2 regions of the Kitasatospora sp. NPDC041988 genome follow, and region 1 is predicted to be linked to the other one. Evidence: riboswitches for the same ligand, from Rfam matches in the RefSeq annotation. Region 1 holds a riboswitch; the other holds the start of a gene.

The links. A riboswitch is a leader RNA that binds a small molecule or an ion and turns the genes downstream of it on or off. The one in region 1 is predicted to bind cyclic di-AMP.
Region 2: another riboswitch for cyclic di-AMP. It lies ahead of ACZ6NC_RS03620 (C40 family peptidase); the one in region 1 lies ahead of ACZ6NC_RS30965 (glycoside hydrolase family 16 protein).

Annotation. Positions count from the first base shown of each region.
Region 1 covers NZ_JBVJCO010000039.1:19,121-28,162, forward strand. The annotation lists gene aceB (malate synthase A) at 1-986, opposite strand, end outside; gene ACZ6NC_RS30955 (IclR family transcriptional regulator) at 1,187-1,984, shown strand; gene ACZ6NC_RS30960 (hypothetical protein) at 2,170-2,733, shown strand; gene ACZ6NC_RS30965 (glycoside hydrolase family 16 protein) at 2,761-3,999, opposite strand; cyclic di-AMP (ydaO/yuaA leader) riboswitch at 4,002-4,127, opposite strand; gene ACZ6NC_RS30970 (esterase/lipase family protein) at 4,340-5,743, opposite strand; gene ACZ6NC_RS30975 (MoaF-related domain-containing protein) at 6,008-6,337, shown strand; gene ACZ6NC_RS30980 (alpha/beta hydrolase) at 6,411-7,553, opposite strand; gene ACZ6NC_RS30985 (TetR/AcrR family transcriptional regulator) at 7,931-8,551, opposite strand; gene ACZ6NC_RS30990 (FHA domain-containing protein) at 8,933-9,042, shown strand, end outside.
Region 2 covers NZ_JBVJCO010000002.1:149,416-158,457, reverse strand. The annotation lists gene ACZ6NC_RS03645 (AMP-dependent synthetase/ligase) at 1-718, shown strand, start outside; gene ACZ6NC_RS03640 (glycosyltransferase family 4 protein) at 764-1,900, opposite strand; gene ACZ6NC_RS03635 (glycosyltransferase 87 family protein) at 2,145-3,557, shown strand; gene ACZ6NC_RS03630 (hypothetical protein) at 3,554-4,597, opposite strand; gene ACZ6NC_RS03625 (C40 family peptidase) at 4,762-5,826, opposite strand; gene ACZ6NC_RS03620 (C40 family peptidase) at 6,052-7,200, opposite strand; cyclic di-AMP (ydaO/yuaA leader) riboswitch at 7,211-7,364, opposite strand; gene ACZ6NC_RS03615 (C40 family peptidase) at 7,691-8,734, opposite strand; gene ACZ6NC_RS03610 (NYN domain-containing protein) at 8,946-9,042, opposite strand, start outside.

The DNA.
Region 1 (9,042 bases):
AGCAGCCGGGTGTAGGCGGCCATGAACGGGGACGCCATGGTGACGGTGTTGCGGTCGGGCAGGATGTAGTGCTCGCCGGCGTCGCGGAAGTTCTTGACGATCGAGAACAGGTAGTCCCAGCGGCCGGCGTTGAGCCCGGCGGCGTGCTCGCGCAGCTCGTGGAGGATCTCCTCCATCTCGAACGCGGCCGTGATGGTCTCGATCAGCACGGTGGCCCGGATGGTGCCGTGCGGGATGCCCAGGGCGGCCTGGGCGTGGGTGAAGACGTCGTTCCACAGCCGGGCTTCGAGGTGGCTCTCGGTCTTCGGCAGGTAGAAGTACGGGCCGGAGTTCGGGTCCTCGGCGCCGCGGGCGATCAGCCGGGCCGCGTTGTGGAAGAAGTAGAGGCCGAAGTCGAAGAAGGCACCGGCCACCGGCAGGCCGTCGACGAGCAGGTGGTTCTCGTCCAGGTGCCAGCCGCGCGGGCGGACCACGACGGTGGCGAGTTCGGCGGCGGGCTTGAGGGTGTAGGCCTTGCCGGCCGAGGACGTGAAGTCGATCCGGCCCTCGAAGGCGTCGATCAGGTTGACCTGACCGCCGACCACGTTCTCCCAGGTCGGGGAGGTGGCGTCCTCGAAGTCGGCGAGCCAGACGCGGGCGCCGGAGTTCAGGGCGTTGATGACCATCTTGCGGTCGGTGGGGCCGGTGATCTCGACCCGGCGGTCCTGGAGCGCGCGCGGGGCCTCGGCCACCGTCCAGTCGCCTTCGCGCACGGCGGCCGTCTCGGGGAGGAAGTCCAGGGTGCCGGCGCGGGCGATCTCCGCGCGGCGGGTCTTGCGGCGGGCCAGGAGCTCCTGTCGGCGGTCCTCGAAGGCGCGGTGAAGCCCGACGACGAAGGCGACCGCCTCCGGAGTGAGCACCTCCTCCGCCCGATGGACGCGCGGACCGGCGACAGTGACGACCGGAGCGGCGGGGGAGGCGCCGGCGGGTCCCTGATCTGTAGCCATGAGCAGGACACTCCTAAGACGGTTGAGCATGGCGAAGGGAGCTCCGGTGGGAACTTCCTTGATCTGAACCGATCTGAACCCCACTACTGGCGGGTTCGATTCTGTAAGGTGGAGACTAGTTTCCGCGATACAGAATTTCAACGGTTTGTTGAGGTGATCGCAGGGACTCTACTCCTCCCCCGACATCGAAGGGAACGCCGGTGGTTGCGACCCCCGACACAGCATCGACGACGGGCAAGGACCGCGCGAGCGGCGGTGTGCAGTCCGTCGAGCGCGCCTTCCAGCTGCTGGAGGCGCTGGCCGACTCCGGCGGCGTGGCGACGCTCAGCGAGCTCTCCACCACCTCCGGGCTTCCGATGCCCACCATCCACCGACTGGTTCGTACCCTCGTCCAGCAGGGCTATGTGCGCCAGGACACCGCGCGCCGCTACACCCTCGGCCCGCGGCTGATCCGGCTCGGCGAGACGGCCGGCCGGCTGCTCGGCAGCTGGGCCCGCCCCTACCTGGCCGAACTGATGGAGGCCACCGGCGAGACGGCCAACCTGGCCGTGCTGGAGGGCGGCGAGGTGGTCTACGTCGGGCAGGTGCAGTCGCGGCGCTCGATGCGGATGTTCACCGAGGTCGGCCGCCGGGTGCAGCCTCACTGCACCGGTGTCGGCAAGGCCCTGCTGGCCCAGCTGTCCGAGGAGGAGGCGCGGGCGGTCCTCGGCCCCAACCCGCTGCCGGCGCACACCTCGTACACCGTGACCGACCCGCAGGAGCTGCTGCTCCAGTTGGCGGAGGCGCGCGAGCGCGGCTATGTGGTGGACGACCAGGAGCAGGAGATCGGGGTGCGCTGCATCGCCCTCGCGGTGCCGGGCGCGCCGACCCCGACGGCGCTCTCGGTCTCCGGCCCGGAGGCCCGGATCCGGGCACTGGAGGAGCAGGCCGGAGCGGCCTCCCTGGTACCGGTGATGCACCACATCGCGGCCCGGCTGGGGCAGGTCCTGGCCCCCTGACCCGACGTCACCGAGGGTTTCGCGCCCAGGAAGCCGGCCCGGTGAACCCCTGCGGATGTGTTCGCCCGTTCGAGCGGCCCGAGGGCGGGTTGGCCCGGCCACGGCGGGCCGGTCGGTCACGCTGGGTGCGGACGCGCCCCGCGACGGTGCGGGGCGCCGGAACGCAGAGGGCAGGGTGAGCGGCGATGTCGCGCAGTGGATCCGTACGGGGTTACTTCGGCAGGTCACTGACGGTGGGGTCGGTGCTGGTGGCGCTGGCCGCCGGGCCGGCGTGGGCGTGTCCGGGCGCCGACCCGGAGCCCGGGGGCGATCCGGCTGCGGAGGTCGCCGCACCCGCGGCACCGGCGGCGTCCGACTCCGACCTGGAGGTGGTCCGGATCGACCCGGCCGCCGCCGCGCCCGGCGGCACCACCACGGTGCACGCCTTCATCGCCAACACCGGACCGGACCGGACGGCCTCCCCGTTCACCGTGGTGGTCACCCTGCCGGAGGGGGTGACGGCCGAGGGGCCGTTCTTCCCGGAGAACTGCTACGACTTCCAGAACGGCCACCGGGTGCGCTGCACCTTCCCGGCCGGGCTGGGCGCGTACCAGAGCGCGACGGCGCAGGTCCCGGTCCGACTCGCCCCCACCGTCCCCGTCGGCGACCTGAGCGGCGGCTATGTCGCGGTGCGCGGTGACGACGACCGGAACGATGCGAACAACCGGCAGCCGTTCACGATCCACGTCGTGGAGACCGCCCGCTCCTGACGGGGCAGGCGGTCTCCACGTCCGGTCCTAGCGGTAGACCCGGACGTAGTCCGCCGCGAAGGTGATCGGAGTCGTGCCCTGCGGCGCGGGGTGGTACTGCCCCGCGCTCAGGGACAGGTTGAGGATCGGGTACGCCGACCAGTTGGCGCCGACGCCCGTACCGTCCGAGAAGACCTTCACACCGTTGATGTACCAGTCGACCGAGGTGGCGCCGTAATGGGTGCCGACGGTGACCCACTTGTCATGGGCGATCGCCGTCGCGTCGGTGACGTACTTGTGGTTCGGGTTGATGTGGTTGGTCAGCTCCAGCAGGTTGGCGTTGTCCGTGTGGTACTCGAAGCTGTCGATCTCGCCGTGGGTGCCGCTGGTGCTGTTCCAGGTCCAGAGCGCCGGCCAGGCTCCGGTACCGGCCGGGAGCTTGACCCGGGTCTCGATGTAGTCGCCGGTCTTCACCTTGAAGCCCTCGCTGGAGTACTCGGTGGTGAGCAGCCCGGTGTCCCAGGCCTGCTTGCCGTTCTCCAGCGTGTGGGTGCTCGGCTTGGCGGTGAAGGTGGCGACACCGCCGGAGACGCTGACGTTGTTCTTGTTCAGCCAGTCGAGCTTGTTGTCGTTCGGGTTGTGGTCGCCGTAGTGGTACGAGCTGCTCTTGTCGGCGGTCCAGCGGGAGCCCAGGGCGAGGCTGTCGAAGTCGTCGGACCAGGTGAGCTTCTTGCCGGCGACGGGCACAGCGGTGGTCGGGGTGCTGGTCGGCGCGGGGGTGCCGGTCGGCGCCGGGGTGGGGGTGGGGCTCGGGGTGGCGGTGGCGTTGGAGACCACGAGCTGCCGGGAGGCCAGGTTGTGCCAGGCGCCGCCGTTGTCCTGCCAGAAGCCGAACTGGGTGTAGGTGCCGGCCGGCAGCGTGCGCGAGCCGGTGGTGATCGACAGCCCGCTCGGGCAGATCTGCGCGTTCGCGACGTTGCCGGGGAAGTCGAGGTTGTGGCCCGCCGCGTCGCGCACGCCGACGCCGACCGTCTTGGCGGTGAAGCAGGCCGACGAGTGGACGGTCAGCGAGGCGGTGGAGGCCTTGCCCGCGACCATGGTCGCCGGGCCGAGCTTGTCCTGGGTGACGGTCGGCGCGGTGGCCGCCTGGGCCCCGCTCACCGCCGGTACGCCGAGCAGGCCGGCGCCGCTGATGGCGAGCGCGCCGGTGACGGCGAAGGCGGCGTTGCGGCCGCGGCGGGAGGGGCGGGCATGGCGCGGCGCGTTGCGCCGGGCAGGCTTCTGCATGGCAGTGTCCTCTGCGACGCCTGCGAGGTGAGCTGTCGGGTTCGGGCTGAGGTTGCCCGGCCGCCTGTGGAGCGGCTTCACCCCTAGCCGCGGCCCGCGCGCGGAGAGCGCACGGGCCTGGCACTGACCTGGGTCCCCCGCTCCCGTCCGCTGTGGTGCTCGGTTGCCGGCCGGCGGGTGGACAGGACTCGGCGTCCCGACGGCGGAGGTCCGCGAAGCGGACGTCCCGTGCAGGCTAGGCAGGCCGTCCGGGAGGCGACAACCCGACGGGGGGCGTTGTCGCGCAGCTCACAGTGGAGTCGATCAACGACGGTACGGAGTGGATCAGTTGGCCGACCGGTCAGCCGAGCCAGCCGTCCACCTGGCTCATCGCGTCCGGGGACCAGGCCAGCTCCAGGTGGTTGAGCCCGGTGAGCAGCCGGGTGCCGCCGACGGTACCGATCCCGGTGGCGTCCAGGGCGCTGCGGGTGAAGACGATGCCGTCGCTCGGCCCGCGGTTCTCGTTGAGCACGCCGGGGATGTCGGCCGAGCCACCGGCCAGCAGGTAGGTGCGGACCGCCACCGGGATGCCCGCCTGCTGGAGCGGCCCGATCAGCGAGCCGGCGTCGATGGCCGCCTGGATGCCCTGGCCGGAGGTGTAGTAGCCCTGGCCGCCGTAGTAGGTCGTCCACCAGTCCTGGGCGGAGCCGTCCACGCCGTAGGTGGCGTCCCACCGGGCGAGCAGCTGGCGCTGGCCCGGGTAGCAGTCGTACCCGCCGCTGGGCAGCACGCCGAGGCAGGGCTGGGCGGTGTACGTGCCGTAGCAGGTCATGTACAGGTGCGGCGACGGCGCGTTGGCGGTGCCGCCGCAGGCCGGCCAGGTGGCCAGCGAGAACGCCCAGCCGTGCGCGTACACGTAGTCCAGGCCGCCGTTCGGCCCGCCGACGGTGACCAGGCGGCGGACGTCACCCGCGTACGCCCGGCCCCAGGAGGGGCGCACCGAGGACACGTACGCGCGGGCCGCGACCTCGCCCTTGCTCCACGCGACCACGTCCACCTGGGGCACCCCGAGCCGGGCGCGGATCAGGGCGATCGCGTCGCCGACGGCCTGCGCCTGGAGCAGGTTGTCGCCCTGCTTGTGGGCGAACCCGATCGCGAAGACGCGGTGGCCGGTGCCGGCGAGGTACTGGGCGAGGCCGGTGGAGGGGCAGGCGGACGCGCCGCAGGTGCCGCTCTCGTTCGGGTCGGCCCAGGCGCGGTCGGCGTTGTCGTTGGCGCCGTGGACGAGCAGGACGGGCGTGGCGCGGCTGCCGGTGTCCCAGCCGGCGGCGGAGTAGAGCAGGAAACGCCCGGAGAAGGGCTGGCGGACGCCGCCGAAATAGGTGAGGCGGGCGCCGTCCTGGTCACCGCGCCCGCCGGGCGGGTACTGCTCGGCGCGGAAGCCGGTCGTGGTGTCCAGGTAGCGCTCGACCTTGGCCCAGCCGTTGCCGGGGGCGGGGAAGGTGGCCTCCAGGGCGAGGGACGCGGTGGCGGGGGCGGTGGCCGCCGACACGGGTGGGGGCGCGCAGAGGAGGAGCGCGGCGAGGGTGAGGAGGACGGTGAGGGCGGCGGGCAGGCGTCCGGCGGTACGGCGCCAGGCGGTGGGCGGGCGCGTACCGGCGGGCGGGCGTCCGGCGGCGGGGCGCGAGGCGGTGGGCAGGCGCCCGGCGGCAAGGCGCTCAATGGCGGGCAGGCGTCTGGCGGTACGGCGCGAGGTGGCGGGCATCGGCGGCTCCCTGGTCGGGCCGGTGGGCGGGCGGGCTGGTGGCGGGCTGGGCGGGGCCCACGTCCCGGTGGGCCGGAGCTGCACGGTACGGCCGGGCCGCCGGGCCGCCCATGTGCCGGCGTCACACCCGGCGGGCGGGCGGCGTGGCGGCCCGTGCCGTGGCGGGGTGGCCGCAACGCCGCCGCGGAGGTCACCCGTCGGATAGGTTGGAGCTCCACCCGCAGTGCCGTGCCGCCCAGACCAGAGACGAGGACCCGTCCCGCCATGACCGCGCCCCTGCCCGCCTTCGCCGGCCGCACCTACCTCTTCCAGGTCGACAACGGCGCGGCCTTCCGCAACGCGTACTCGGCCGACGGCAAGCGGCTGCGCTGGGAGGGCCTCGGCGAGTCGGCCGGCCAGTGGGAGGACGTGGCGCTGCACGTCGCCGAAGTGGGCCCGGAGCTGTACTTCGTCAGCTGGACCGAGCAGAGCGGCATCACCGTCAGCCACGTGATGGACCTCGGCAAGCTGACGGTGCGTGCGTTCTGGACGTACGAGGGCGAGGGCGGCCGGGTCGGCGAGCTGCACACGGGCACGCTGGAGCCGGTGGCCTGAGCGGGCGGGTTGTGCCCTCCTACGCGGGGTACTCCGGTCCGACCGGTCTGACCGGCCAGACCCGTGAGCCCTTTCAGACCGGCTGGCCCGGCACCTTGAGGTGCTGCGAGAGCCACTCCAGCGAGGACGGCAGGAGCTTGCTCCAGGTCTCGAAGTTGTGGCCGCCGGTGTGCAGCATGCTGTACGAGACCTTCATCGGGCTCTGCACCGCGGCGACGAACGCCTCGGTCTCGCGCCGGTAGTTGCCGTCGCCCTCCTTCGTCCCGGCCAGCAGCACGGACACCTTGGGCTGCGGCAGGTTCTTGAGGCGCCACATCAGGTCGGCCTCGTCGCGGCGCCGCTCACTGCCCTTGAAGAGGTCGGGGACGGTCGGGTCGTCGGCGGCCTGGTAGTAGCCGGAGAGCGAGACGGCGGTCGGGAAGACCTCCGGGTGCCGCATGGCGAGCTTGAGCGCGCAGTAGCCGCCGGTCGAGTTGCCCATGAAGCCCCACGCCTGCGGGTCGGCGGAGACCCGGTAGCTCGCCTGGAGTGCCGACGGGACGTCCTTGGTGAAGTACGTCTCCGACTGGGCACCGCCCGGGATGTCCTCGCACTCGGTGTCCAGCGGCAGCGCGGGCGAGGGACGCACCAGCACCATCACGGTCGGCTGCATCCTCCCCTCCTGGAGCAGCTTGAGCGCCGCGCCCGGGTAGTTCAGCCGGGTCACCAGGTTCTTGGCGATGCCGGGAAAGCCGGTGCTGACGATCACCACCGGGAACTGCCTCTGCGCGTACTCCGGTTGGAAGTACTGCGGCGGCAGGTACACGTACCCCTCGGTGGAGAGCCGGGTGGTGGCACCGTCGATCCGCACTTCGCGGATCTCGCCGGACTGCTTGGGCTCGCGGCCGAGCGCACCGCCGCCCTGGACGGAGGCGTGGCCGATGGTCTCCACCGTGAGCCGGCCGGAGGCGTCCGCCTTGTTCTGGATGACCACCGGGCCGGAGTCGCCGGTGCCGAGCAGGTCGTCCCAGCTGCTGTAGAAGGCGAAGTAGTTGTTGGCCACCAGGCCGAGTGCGGCGAGCACCGTGAGCTGGGTGGCGAGCAGCGCGCCGATCCGGCCGAGCACTGCCTGCCAGGTCTGCTTCGCCAGCCTCGGCCACAGCCAGACCGTGCCGGCCATCATCACGACCGCGATCAATACGGTCAGCGCCAGCACCTTGTGGCTCGTCAGACCCATGTCCTACTTGCTCCCACGCCTCGTACGTCCCCCGCCCCGACCACCGGCGGTCAGTTGCCAGGACACTCGGGACGGCCACCCCGGTTCCCCCGTCCGCAGCGGGGGCCGTCGCCGAGGCTCGATCGACAACCCTAGCGGTCCGCGGAGGCCTTCCGGACCCGCCGACCAGCGGGGATCTGCGGGGCGGACGGGGTCCGGAAGTATGACGTCGGGCGTGCGGCGGTGCGCTGTGGCGGTGCGTCACGGTGGTGCGGGGCGGTGGTGGGTGGGCGCGTGTGGTGGTTCGGGCGTGCCGCGAGGCGGGCGGTGGTGCGGGCGGGCGGGCGGGCGGTGGTGCGGGCGGGCGGGCGGGCGGGCGGTGGTGAACTGGCGCCGGGTCAGCTGACGAGCGTCCAGAGGCGCAGGCCCGCGGTCAGTTCGCGCATGCAGCGGGCGCCCAGCTCCTGGGGCGAGCCCGGGCCGACGGTCGGGGCCTCCGAGAAGGCCCACTCCTCCAACGCCACCCGAATGGCGGTAGTGGCGGCCGCCGCCGCGAGCCGGATCTCCAGCGCGTCCGTCCCGCGCGGGCAACGGGCGGCGATCACCTCGTGCAGCCGCTCCTCCGAGTCGCCGTGCACCCGCTGCCAGACGTCGGCCAGGCGCGGGTCCCGGAGCAGGTCGCGGGTCCAGTGCATGGCCTCGATGGCCGGGTCGTCGGCCGGGGTCAGCGACTCGGCCGCCGAGCGCTCCAGCGCCTCACGCACCGGCAGCTCGGCCGAGCTCTCCGCGAACAGCAGCACCCAGCGCCGCCCGCCCGCCGCCAGCAGTGGGGCGACGGCGTCCTCCTTCACCGAGAAGTAGCGGTAGAAGGTGCGCAGCGAGATGCCGGAGGCAAGGGCGATCTCCTCGGCGGTGACCCCCTCGGCGCCGCGTTCGGCGAAGAGTGCGGCGGCGTTGCGGGCGATCTCCAGCCGGGTGGCGTCACGGCGGCGCTGGTTCAGGGTGGGGCGTCCGGTCACGGCGGTCAGCGTACGCGGGCGGGCGGGCACGGTGGCGTGATGTGCCACTTCGGCGCAGCGTGTCCGGTTGGCGCGACATGCCTGGTAGGCGCGGCATGTCGTTGTGGCGTCACGCGCCCGGGTGGCGCGGCGCATCGCATCGACACAGCAAAACTCCCCCCGCCCTCGGCCACGGCTTCGCCGGGCCGGAGACGGTGGCCGGCGTGATCGCCATGCCGGCCAGTCGGCGGTTTCCCGGATCGCACCCCGGTCGGGCTGTCGCCCAGGGGGGAGGTGGCCTTTACTGGAAGGGAAGGCACCCGAGCCGGCGGGCGGGCGGATCGATTCGCCGCCGTCGGTGGTTCACCGGTTCGCCGGTCTCACCCGGCAGGAGGTAGTGCCATGAGCCCGCCTTCGCGAGAGCAGGCCTTACCCCGCCTCGTCGTGGACAGCCCCGACCGGCTCCGGGGGCAGGTCTTCGTCCTCGCCGATCAGCCGATGACGGTCGGCCG
Region 2 (9,042 bases), on a different contig from region 1:
CCACTTCTACCGGGGCATCGGCTTCACCGTCCTGGAGGGCTACGGCCTGACCGAGACCTGCGCGGCCACCGCCTTCAACCCGCACGACAAGCCGAAGATCGGCACCGTCGGCCAGCCGCTGCCCGGCTCGGCCGTGCGGATCGCCGAGGACGGCGAGGTGCTGCTCAAGGGCCCGCAGATCTTCACCGGCTACTGGAACAACCCGCAGGCCACCACGGACGCCCTGCAGGACGGCTGGTTCGCCACCGGCGACATCGGCTCGCTGGACGACGAGGGCTACCTGACCATCACCGGCCGGAAGAAGGAGATCATCGTCACCGCGGGCGGCAAGAACGTCGCCCCGGCGGTGATCGAGGACCGGATCCGGGCGCACGCCCTGATCGGCGAGGTGATGGTGGTCGGCGACCGCAAGCCCTTCATCGGCTGCCTGGTCACCGTCGACGAGGACTTCTTCCCCAAGTGGAAGGAGCTGAACGGCAAGCCTGCCACCGCCACGGTCGCCGAGCTGCGCGAGGACGCCGACCTGCTGGCCGCCCTCCAGGCCGCGGTGGACGACGGCAACGCGGCCGTCTCGCACGCCGAGGCGGTCAAGAAGTTCCGCCTGCTGGACACCGTCTTCTCCGAGGAGAGCGGGCACCTCACGCCCTCCCTCAAGCTCAAGCGCAACGTCGTGCTGAAGGACTTCGCAGCCGACGTCGAGGCCATCTACCAGCGCTGAGACCACGCGAAGGGCCCCGCCGAAGCGGGGCCCTTCGGCCTGCGCTCAGCCCGCCAGCAGCGAGGTGAGCCGGCCGGCCAGCAGGTCCCACCGCCAGGAGCGGTCCACCCAGCGCCGGCCGGCCTCGCCCATCCGCCGGCGCAGCTCCTCGTCGTTCAGCAGCCGGACGATCCGCTCGGCCGCCGCGGCCGGCGAGCCGCCCGGCACCACGTAGCCGGTCTCGCCCTCCAGCACCGCGTCCGGCGCACCGCCGGAGTCCCCGGCCACCACCGGCAGGCCGGTCGCCGAGGCCTCCAGGTAGACGATGCCCAGGCCCTCGACGTCCAGCCCGCCCCGGCGGGTGCGGCAGGGCATCGCGAAGACATCCCCCGCGCCGTAGTGCGCGGGCAGCTCCTCCCACGGCACCGAGCCGGTGAAGCGCACCGAGGGGCGGACTCCCCGGGCGTCGGCGAGCTTCTCGAGGTCCGCCCGGTACGGGCCGCCGCCGACGATCAGCAGCACGGCGTCCGGCACGTCCGCGAGGATCTGCGGCATCGCCTCGATCAGGGTGTCCTGGCCCTTGCGCGGCACCAGCCGGGAGACGCAGACCACCACCGGCCGGTCCGCCAGGCCGAGCCGGCGGCGCAGCTCGGCGCCGCCCGACTCCGGGTGGAAGGTCTGCTCGTCCACGCCCGGCGGCAGCTGCACCATCCGCGCGGCCGCCTCCGGGCCGACCGCGTCGGCGATCCGGGAGCGGGTGTACTCGCCGAGGTAGGTCAGGGTGTCGGTGCCCGCGCCGATCCGGCGCAGCAGCTGCCGCGCCGCCGGGAGCTGGGCCCAGGCGGCCTCGTGCCCGTGCGTCATGCCGAGCAGCCGGCCGGCCCCGGCGCGGCGCAGCGCGGGGGCCATCAGCCCGAGCGGGGCGGCGGCGCCGAACCAGACGGAGTCGCACTTCTCGGCCCGCAGGATCTCGGCGGCCCGCCGGGTGACCCGCGGTGTGGGAACCATCACCTTCGTCCGGTCGCGGATCACCGGGAACGGCTGCTCGGCGTCGAACCGGGCGACCTCGCTGCCGTCGCGCCAGGTCGAGGCGTACACCACGATGCTCCCGGCGGGCTGACGGACAGCCATGTTGTGGACGAAGGCCTGGATACCGCCGGGTCGCGGCGGGAAGTCGTTGGTGACGATCAAGGTCTTGTGCATCAGGCCACGGCTCGCTCGGTCGGGGGGTGCTCGGTGTACCGCTGGGTGATCCGTACGATAGGTCAACACCATGACCCGCCGGGAACGGAACCGTGCACGGCAACCGTTTCACCCCCGGGTCTGTCCTAGTACCTAGGCAGCCGGTGGGGCCCGCCCGGACGACGGCGAGTGCCCGACACCGACCGCCCGGGCGTCCGTCTCGCGACGCCTCCGGTGGGACGTCCGAGACGAACGAGGGAGCGCAGTGGAGTTGGCCCCGGCCACCGAGTCCGGTAACCCCAGCGGCGCCGACGACCCCGGCACGGCGCTGGCCGTCCGCCAGGAGCCCGTCCAGGCCCCCGCCCGCCCCGCCGGGCGTGCCGGGGCGCTCTGTGCGCTCGGCGGGAGCTGGCTGGCCACCCGGACGCTGCTGCTGCTGCTGGTGACCGGCGTGCTGCGGATGGCCGGCGGGGACGTCACCACCGACGTCTGGCTGATCTACCACGGCTGGTACGGCGTCCTGCAGACCGGCACCTTCCCGCTGGACGACGTCACCTGGCAGTACCCGCCCGGCGCCGCCCTGGTGATCATGCTGCCGGGGCTGCTGCCCTGGTCGTACCTGGTCTCCTTCTGGGTGATCTGCGGGATCGCGGACGCGGCCGCCATGGCCTTGCTGGTGCGGACCGGGCTGCGCAAGGGCCGGGCGCTGACCGGCGCCTGGGTCTGGGTGGCCGGCGTCCCGCTGCTCGGCCCGATGATCTACAACCGGTACGACGTCATCGTCACCGCGATCGCGGTGGCCGGCCTGCTGGCGCTGATCCGCCGCCCGGCGATCGGCGGACTGCTGCTGGGCCTGGGCGGGATCATCAAGATCTGGCCGCTGCTCGGCCTGATCGGCACCCCGTCCGGCCGGCGCACCCGCCGTGCCTGGACGGCCGCGGCGGCCACCGCCGTCTCGGTGGGCTTCCTGCTCGCGGCCGGCATGAACGGCGCGTTCGAGTTCCTGACGTTCCAGAAGGACCGCGGCGTCGAGGTGGAGTCGGTGGGCGCGCTGCCGCTGCACTTCGCCCGGATCGCCGGGGCCTGGGACGGCAAGGTGATGATGAACTACGGCTCGGTGGAGATGCTCGGGCCGTGGGTCAACGTGGTCGGCAAGGTGATGATGGCCGGCACCCTGCTGGGCTTCGCCTGGCTGGTGCTCTGGCGCTTCACCGCGAAGCGCCGCAACGCCGCCACCATGTACGACGCGGCGCTGACCGCGCTGCTGATCTTCACCGTGACCAGCCGGGTGATCAGCCCGCAGTACCTGGTCTGGCTGGTCGGCGTGGCCGCGGTCTGCCTGACCGTACGCGGCAGCAGCCAGCGGCCGGTGGCGCTGCTGATCCTGGCCGCGACGCCGCTGACCCTGGTGGAGTTCCCGCTGATGTTCAGCGAGGTGGTCGGCAGCGAGCCGTGGGCGATCACCTGGCTCACCCTGCGCAACCTGCTGCTGGTGGCCGCCGCCGTGCTCTCCTGCATCCGGCTCTGGCGCTCCACCCGCGGCTCCGAGCAGCTGCCGCCCACCGTGGTGCTGGCCCACCCGGAGCCCGCCTCCGCCTACCCGGTGCGACCGGGTATCGCGTACGAGCAGGACCTGCTGGACGGCATCGGCCGGCCGAGGGCCGGCGAGCGGCGCTAGGCGTTTCCGACGGCCTTGAGCCGCCGGACCTCGGCGAGCCAGAGGCCGGTGAACTCAGCCAGTCCGAGTCCCAGTTCGGCCCGGAGCACGCGGTCCAGCCGCTGCTCCCGGCCGTCCCCCTGGCCCGCAGCGCCGACCGCGCGGTAGAGGGCGACCAGCCGCTCGGGCCCGTGACGGCGGGCGATCAGCTCACAGGCCAGCCAGGACTGCTCGTAGGCCTGGGCGATGCCGGCCGACCCGGCGGCGAAGTCCTGGTCGGCGGGCAGCGCCGTGGGCAGCTTCCCGGCGGCGACGTCACGGGCCAGCTCGGGAGCGATCTGCTGCGGGGAGCGGCCGGAGCCCCGGTAGCCCGTCCAGTCGGCGACGCCCTCGGAGAGCCAGAGCGGCGTCCAGGCGCGGGTGTCGGCCCGGGTCGCCACGTGCGTGGCCTCGTGGGTGATCACCACCTGGCGGCCGAAGTCGCTGAGCCCGCCGTACGCCTCGGGGTTGACCAGCACCCGGTCGGCCGGGGTGTGCCAGGGCGCGCCGGGCGCCGCGGTGGTGACGGCCGCCATACCGGTCCAGGCGGCCGGGTCGGCCTCCAGCAGCCGGGCGAACTGCGCCTCGGTGGCGGGCAGTTCCAGCAGCAGCCGGCCCGCCCAGCCGGTGCCCCAGAGCGCGCCGACGGCAGCGACGGCCCGGTCGGCCACGGCGGCGAGCCCGGCCGGGTCCGGTCCGCCCGCCAGGCCGAGCACCAGGGCGTGCTCACCACGGGCGGGCGCGACGGTGCCGAAGTCCCAGAACGGCGGCGGGCCCCCCGCGCTCTCCTCCCGCTCGACCCGCCAGCCGCCGGCGGTGCGCAGCAGCGCGAGCCGGCGCGGGTACACCACGGGGTACTCGTCGTACCCGGCCACCCGGACGGCCAGCTCGGCGGTGGCGCTCAGCCGGTCCGGCGCGCCGGCCGGGCCGAGTACGAGGTTCCGGTAGCCCGCCTCGGCGAGCGGCAGCGCGGGCGGCCCGGCGGCCAGGGCCCGGGCCCGTTCGGCCAGCAGTGCCGTCACCTCCGCACGGTGGTCCCCCGCCGCCCGCGCGGGCGCCGCCGGGGCGGCCCCGGGCAGCGAGAGCTGGGCCAGCCCGCCGGCGGCGAGCAGCAGCGCACCGCGCCGGGACAGCGTGCAGCGGCGTGCCCCGGCAGCGGTGGGAGGAGGTGTCGGCCCGGGCCGGCTCAGAGCCGGATCACCCCCGCGACGGGCATCGCGTTGACGCTCTCGTACCGGACCTTGGCGCCCGGGTACGGGGCATGCACGATCACCCCGCCGCCGGCGTACATGCCGACGTGGTGCATGTCCCGGTAGAAGATCACCAGGTCTCCCGGTCGCGCCTCGGAGATGCCGACCCGCTGGCCGGCGTACGCCTGGGCCTGCGAGGTGCGCGGCAGGGTCACTCCGGCCTGCCGCCAGCTCCAGTACATCAGACCGGAACAGTCGAACGCGCGGGGCCCGGTGGATCCGTACGCATAGGGCGAGCCGATCATCTTCACGGCCGCGGCCAGCGCGGCGGCGCCGCGTTCGGAGGCGGGCGGGGCGGTGCCCAGGTCGAGCCGGTCGGTGCCGCGGGTGGCGCGCTGCTCGGCCTCGCGGGCGTCCTGGGCGGCCATCCGGGCCCGTTCGCCGGCACCCAGGCTGTTGAGCAGTTTCTGCGCCTCGGCCAGCCGCTGCTGGATCTGCTGTTTGCTCTCGGCCAGGGTGCGGCGGCTCTGGTCCAGCTCGGCGAGCTTGACGGAGGTCTCGGCGCGGCGCTGGTCGAGCCGGCGCTGACGGCCCACCACCTCGTGCAGCGTCTCGTTCTGCCGCTCGGCCTCCTGGTCCAGGCTGCGGGCCCTGGAGAGGTAGCCCTCGGGGTCGGTGGAGAGCATCAGCTGGACGGTCTGCGCCATGCCGCCGCCGCGGTACTCGGCGCCGGCCACGGTGGCGAGGTCGCCGCGCAGCTGGTTGAGCTCGTCCTGGGCGACGGCGACCTGCTGCTGGAGGGTGCCGGTCTCGTGCTGGAGCCGCTGCTGGGCGTCGAGCGCCGCGTTGTACTTCTCCGAGGCCTGCTCGGCCTCGTCGTAGAGCTGCTCGACCTGTGCCTTGACGTCCTTGCGGCTGGAGGGCGTGTCCGGCGAGCCCGGCGTGGCCTGGGCGGTGCCGCCACCGGCCAGGCCGAGCACGGTGGTGGCCGCCGCTGTCAGCACCAGCGCGCGGGCGAGCGCGTGCGCTCCTGACAGCGGGGAACGGCGGTGCACGGCCATGCGACGGTGGCTCCAATCCTGCGGCCCGGCCCCGCCGCCGCACCGGGGGCGGGCGGCTCGTGAGCGGGAGTCCGGTGGCAGACGTTAGCGAGTCCGGGCGATCGAGTCCAAACCCCTCCCAACCCGAATATTTGACCCTCAATCGGACATCTGCCCGAGCCGCCGGAAAAGCCGCAGGCCCGGCCTCCCACGAGGGGAGACCGGGCCCACTGGGGCTGATGCGGATCAGACGCGCACGATGGCGGAGATCGGCAGCATGGTGGCGGTCTCGTACCGGACCACCGCGCCGGGCTTCGGCGCGTGGATGACCTGCCCGCCGCCCACGTACAGGGCGACGTGGCTGGCGTCCGCGCGGTAGATGATCAGGTCGCCGGGCTGGGCGTTGGCGATGTTGGTGCCCACGTTGGTCCCGTAACCGGCCTGCTGCTGCGAGGTGCGCGGCAGCGACACGCCCGCCTGCGCGTAGGCCCAGCCGGTGAGGCCGGAGCAGTCGAAGGAGCTCGGGCCGGTGGCGCCGTAGACGTACGGCGAACCGAGCTTGCTCTCGGCGGCGGCGATCGCGGCGGAGGCGCGCGAGCCGTTGGCGGCGGGCGCGGACGGCGCGGCGGGCTTGGCGGCGGCCGGCGTCGAGGACGACGCGCCGAGGTCGCTGCGGGTGTTGTCGCGGGATGCACGGTCGGCGTCCGCCTTGGCCTTGGCCTCGGCCTTGGCGGCGTCCGCCTTCGCCTTCGCCTCGGCGGCGGCCTTCTCCTCGGCCGCGCGCATCGCCTGGCGCTCCTGCTCGGTCAGCGTGTTGAGCAGGTCCTGGGCCTTGGCCAGCTTGCCCTGGACCTCTTCCTTGGAGGCCTTCAGCTGCTGGGTGGTGGTCTCCAGCTCGCCGAGCTTGGCCTGGGCCTCGTTGCGGTCCTGGTCGAGCTTGCGCTGCTGCTCCTGGAGCTCCTTCAGCGCGCCGGACTGGGTGCTGCTGGCCTGGGTCAGCGCACCGGCCTGGTTCAGGAAGTTGTCCGGGCTGGACGAGAGCATCAGCTGCACGGTCGACGATATGCCGCCGGTGCGGTACTGCTCGCCGGCGATCTCGGCGAGGCCGCCCTGGGCCTCGGTCACCGAGGCCTGCTGACGGGCCACCTTGTCCTGCAGCTCACCGACCTGCTTCTGCAGCTCCTGCTGCTTGGCCTGGGCGCCGTTGAACTTCTCGGTCGCCTGCTCGGCCTGCTCGTTGAGCTGGTCGACCTGCTCCTTGACCTGGTCCTTGGTCGGCGTCGGGTCGGCGTGGGCGCCGGACTGTGCGGAGAGGGCGACGGCCGCGGCGGCGACACCGGTCAGGATCGAGACCCGGGCGCGGCCGGCAGGCTTGGGACGACGATGGGACGCCACGAAGGCGGACTCCTTCTTCCAACGCCCGCCTACCGGGTGAGCTGACGGGTTCGGGCCGGAAGCGTGCCCTACGACGCCTCACCGGCCGTTCCAGCGGCCGACCTGGCGCCGATTCACCCCGAGGAACGTGGTTCCCCGGCTCCGCTCCACAGCGCCCCCGACTGCTGGGCTCCCCGTCGGACCGGTCCTGCGACCCGTCCCGCTGCTTCACGAACTCGGCGGTAAACCCCCGCCGCCACCCAGGCTGGGTGATCGACTGTGCGGTGGTTCGAGTCACGACCCTAGTAACAGAACCGTGATCCGTTCAAATCCTTGTCAGAAAAAAGACGGAAGAATACCCAAGTTCATTTGTGAATATGACCGGGTGTGACCAGCGCCGTACGCGGAGCTGATCATTTATCACCATGCGGTCGGGAACGCCGACGCCACCCCCGACCGGAGGTGGCGCGGATCACAGGGCCGTATCGCGGCCCGTGGGCGTGTCGGTCCGTCAGACCCGGCGGATGGTGTTGATCTTCATCGCGTCGGCCTTCATCACCTTCACCACGTCGCCGGTGTGCGGGGCGTGCACCACCATGCCGTTGCCGATGTACATCGCGACATGGCTGCGGTCGTCGCGGTAGATGATCAGGTCGCCCGGCTGGGCCTCGGCCAGCGAGGGCACCCGGGTGCCGACGTTGCCCTGCGCCTGCGAGGTGCGCGGCAGCGAGACGCCGGCCTTCCCGTACGCCCAGACCATCAGGCCGGAGCAGTCGAAGGTGCTCGGGCCGGTGGCGCCCCAGATGTACGGCGAGCCCTGCTTGCTCATCGCGTTGGAGACGGCCGCCCCGGCGTAGCCGCCGGCCTGCGGCAGGCTGCCGAGGTCTGCCCGGGCGCTGTCACGCGAGGCCCGGTCGTCCTGCTGCTGGGCGGCCTTCAGCGCGGCCCGCTCGGAGGCGCTGAGCGAGTTCATCAGGTCCTGGGCGGCCTTGAGCTTCTGGTTGACGTCGGCCTTGGACTGGTTCAGGTCCTTGGTCGTGGTGTCCAGCGAGGCGAGGATCGCGGCGGCCTCGGTCTTCTGCTGGTCCAGCCGGCGCTGCTGGTCCTGGAGGCCCTTGAGCGCCTCGGTCTGGCTGGAGCTGGCCTGCTGCACGCTGGAGGCCTTGTCCAGGTAGCCGGACGGGTCGGAGGAGAGCATCAGCTGCACGGACGGGTCGATGCCGCCGGTGCGGTACTGCTCGCCGGCCACCGCGGCCAGCCCGCCCTGAAGCTGGGTCATCTGGTCCTGACCGCGCGCCACCTGGTCCTGGAGCTGGTCGGCCTGCTTGCGGAGCTGGTCGGCCCGCTCCTTGGCGCCGTTGTACTTCTCGGTCGCCTGCTCCGCCTCTTCCTGGAGCTGGTCGATCTGCGCCTTCACGTCCTCCTTCTTGGGGGACGGGCTCGGCGCGGCATGGGCGGCGACCTGGGCGGAGAGGGCGACCGCGGTCGCCGCTGCAGCGGTGAGCACGGAGACCCGCGCGCGGCTCGGCTGCTTGGGACGGCGGTGCGAGGCCAAGGGACCGGCTCCTTCTTTTTACGGACTCACCCGATCGAGTGAGAATCCGGAAAATAGGTTTGACGCCAGACCCTAGTGAAGATCCAGGCTTTGCGCCACTCCCCCGTTGGCGTGAAGCCCGGCTCGTCACCATGACTTCACGAGATCCCCAAAGCACCGCAATCCGGACGCTGACCAGGCGTCACCCCCGTCCCGGCGGGGCCCGGACAGCCTACGGCCGGGCCAGCCGGTTCAGCAGCAGCACCGAGGCGACGGGGCGCGCGCCCGCCTTCCGCACGCCCTCCGCAACCTCCCGGTCGGTGGAGACC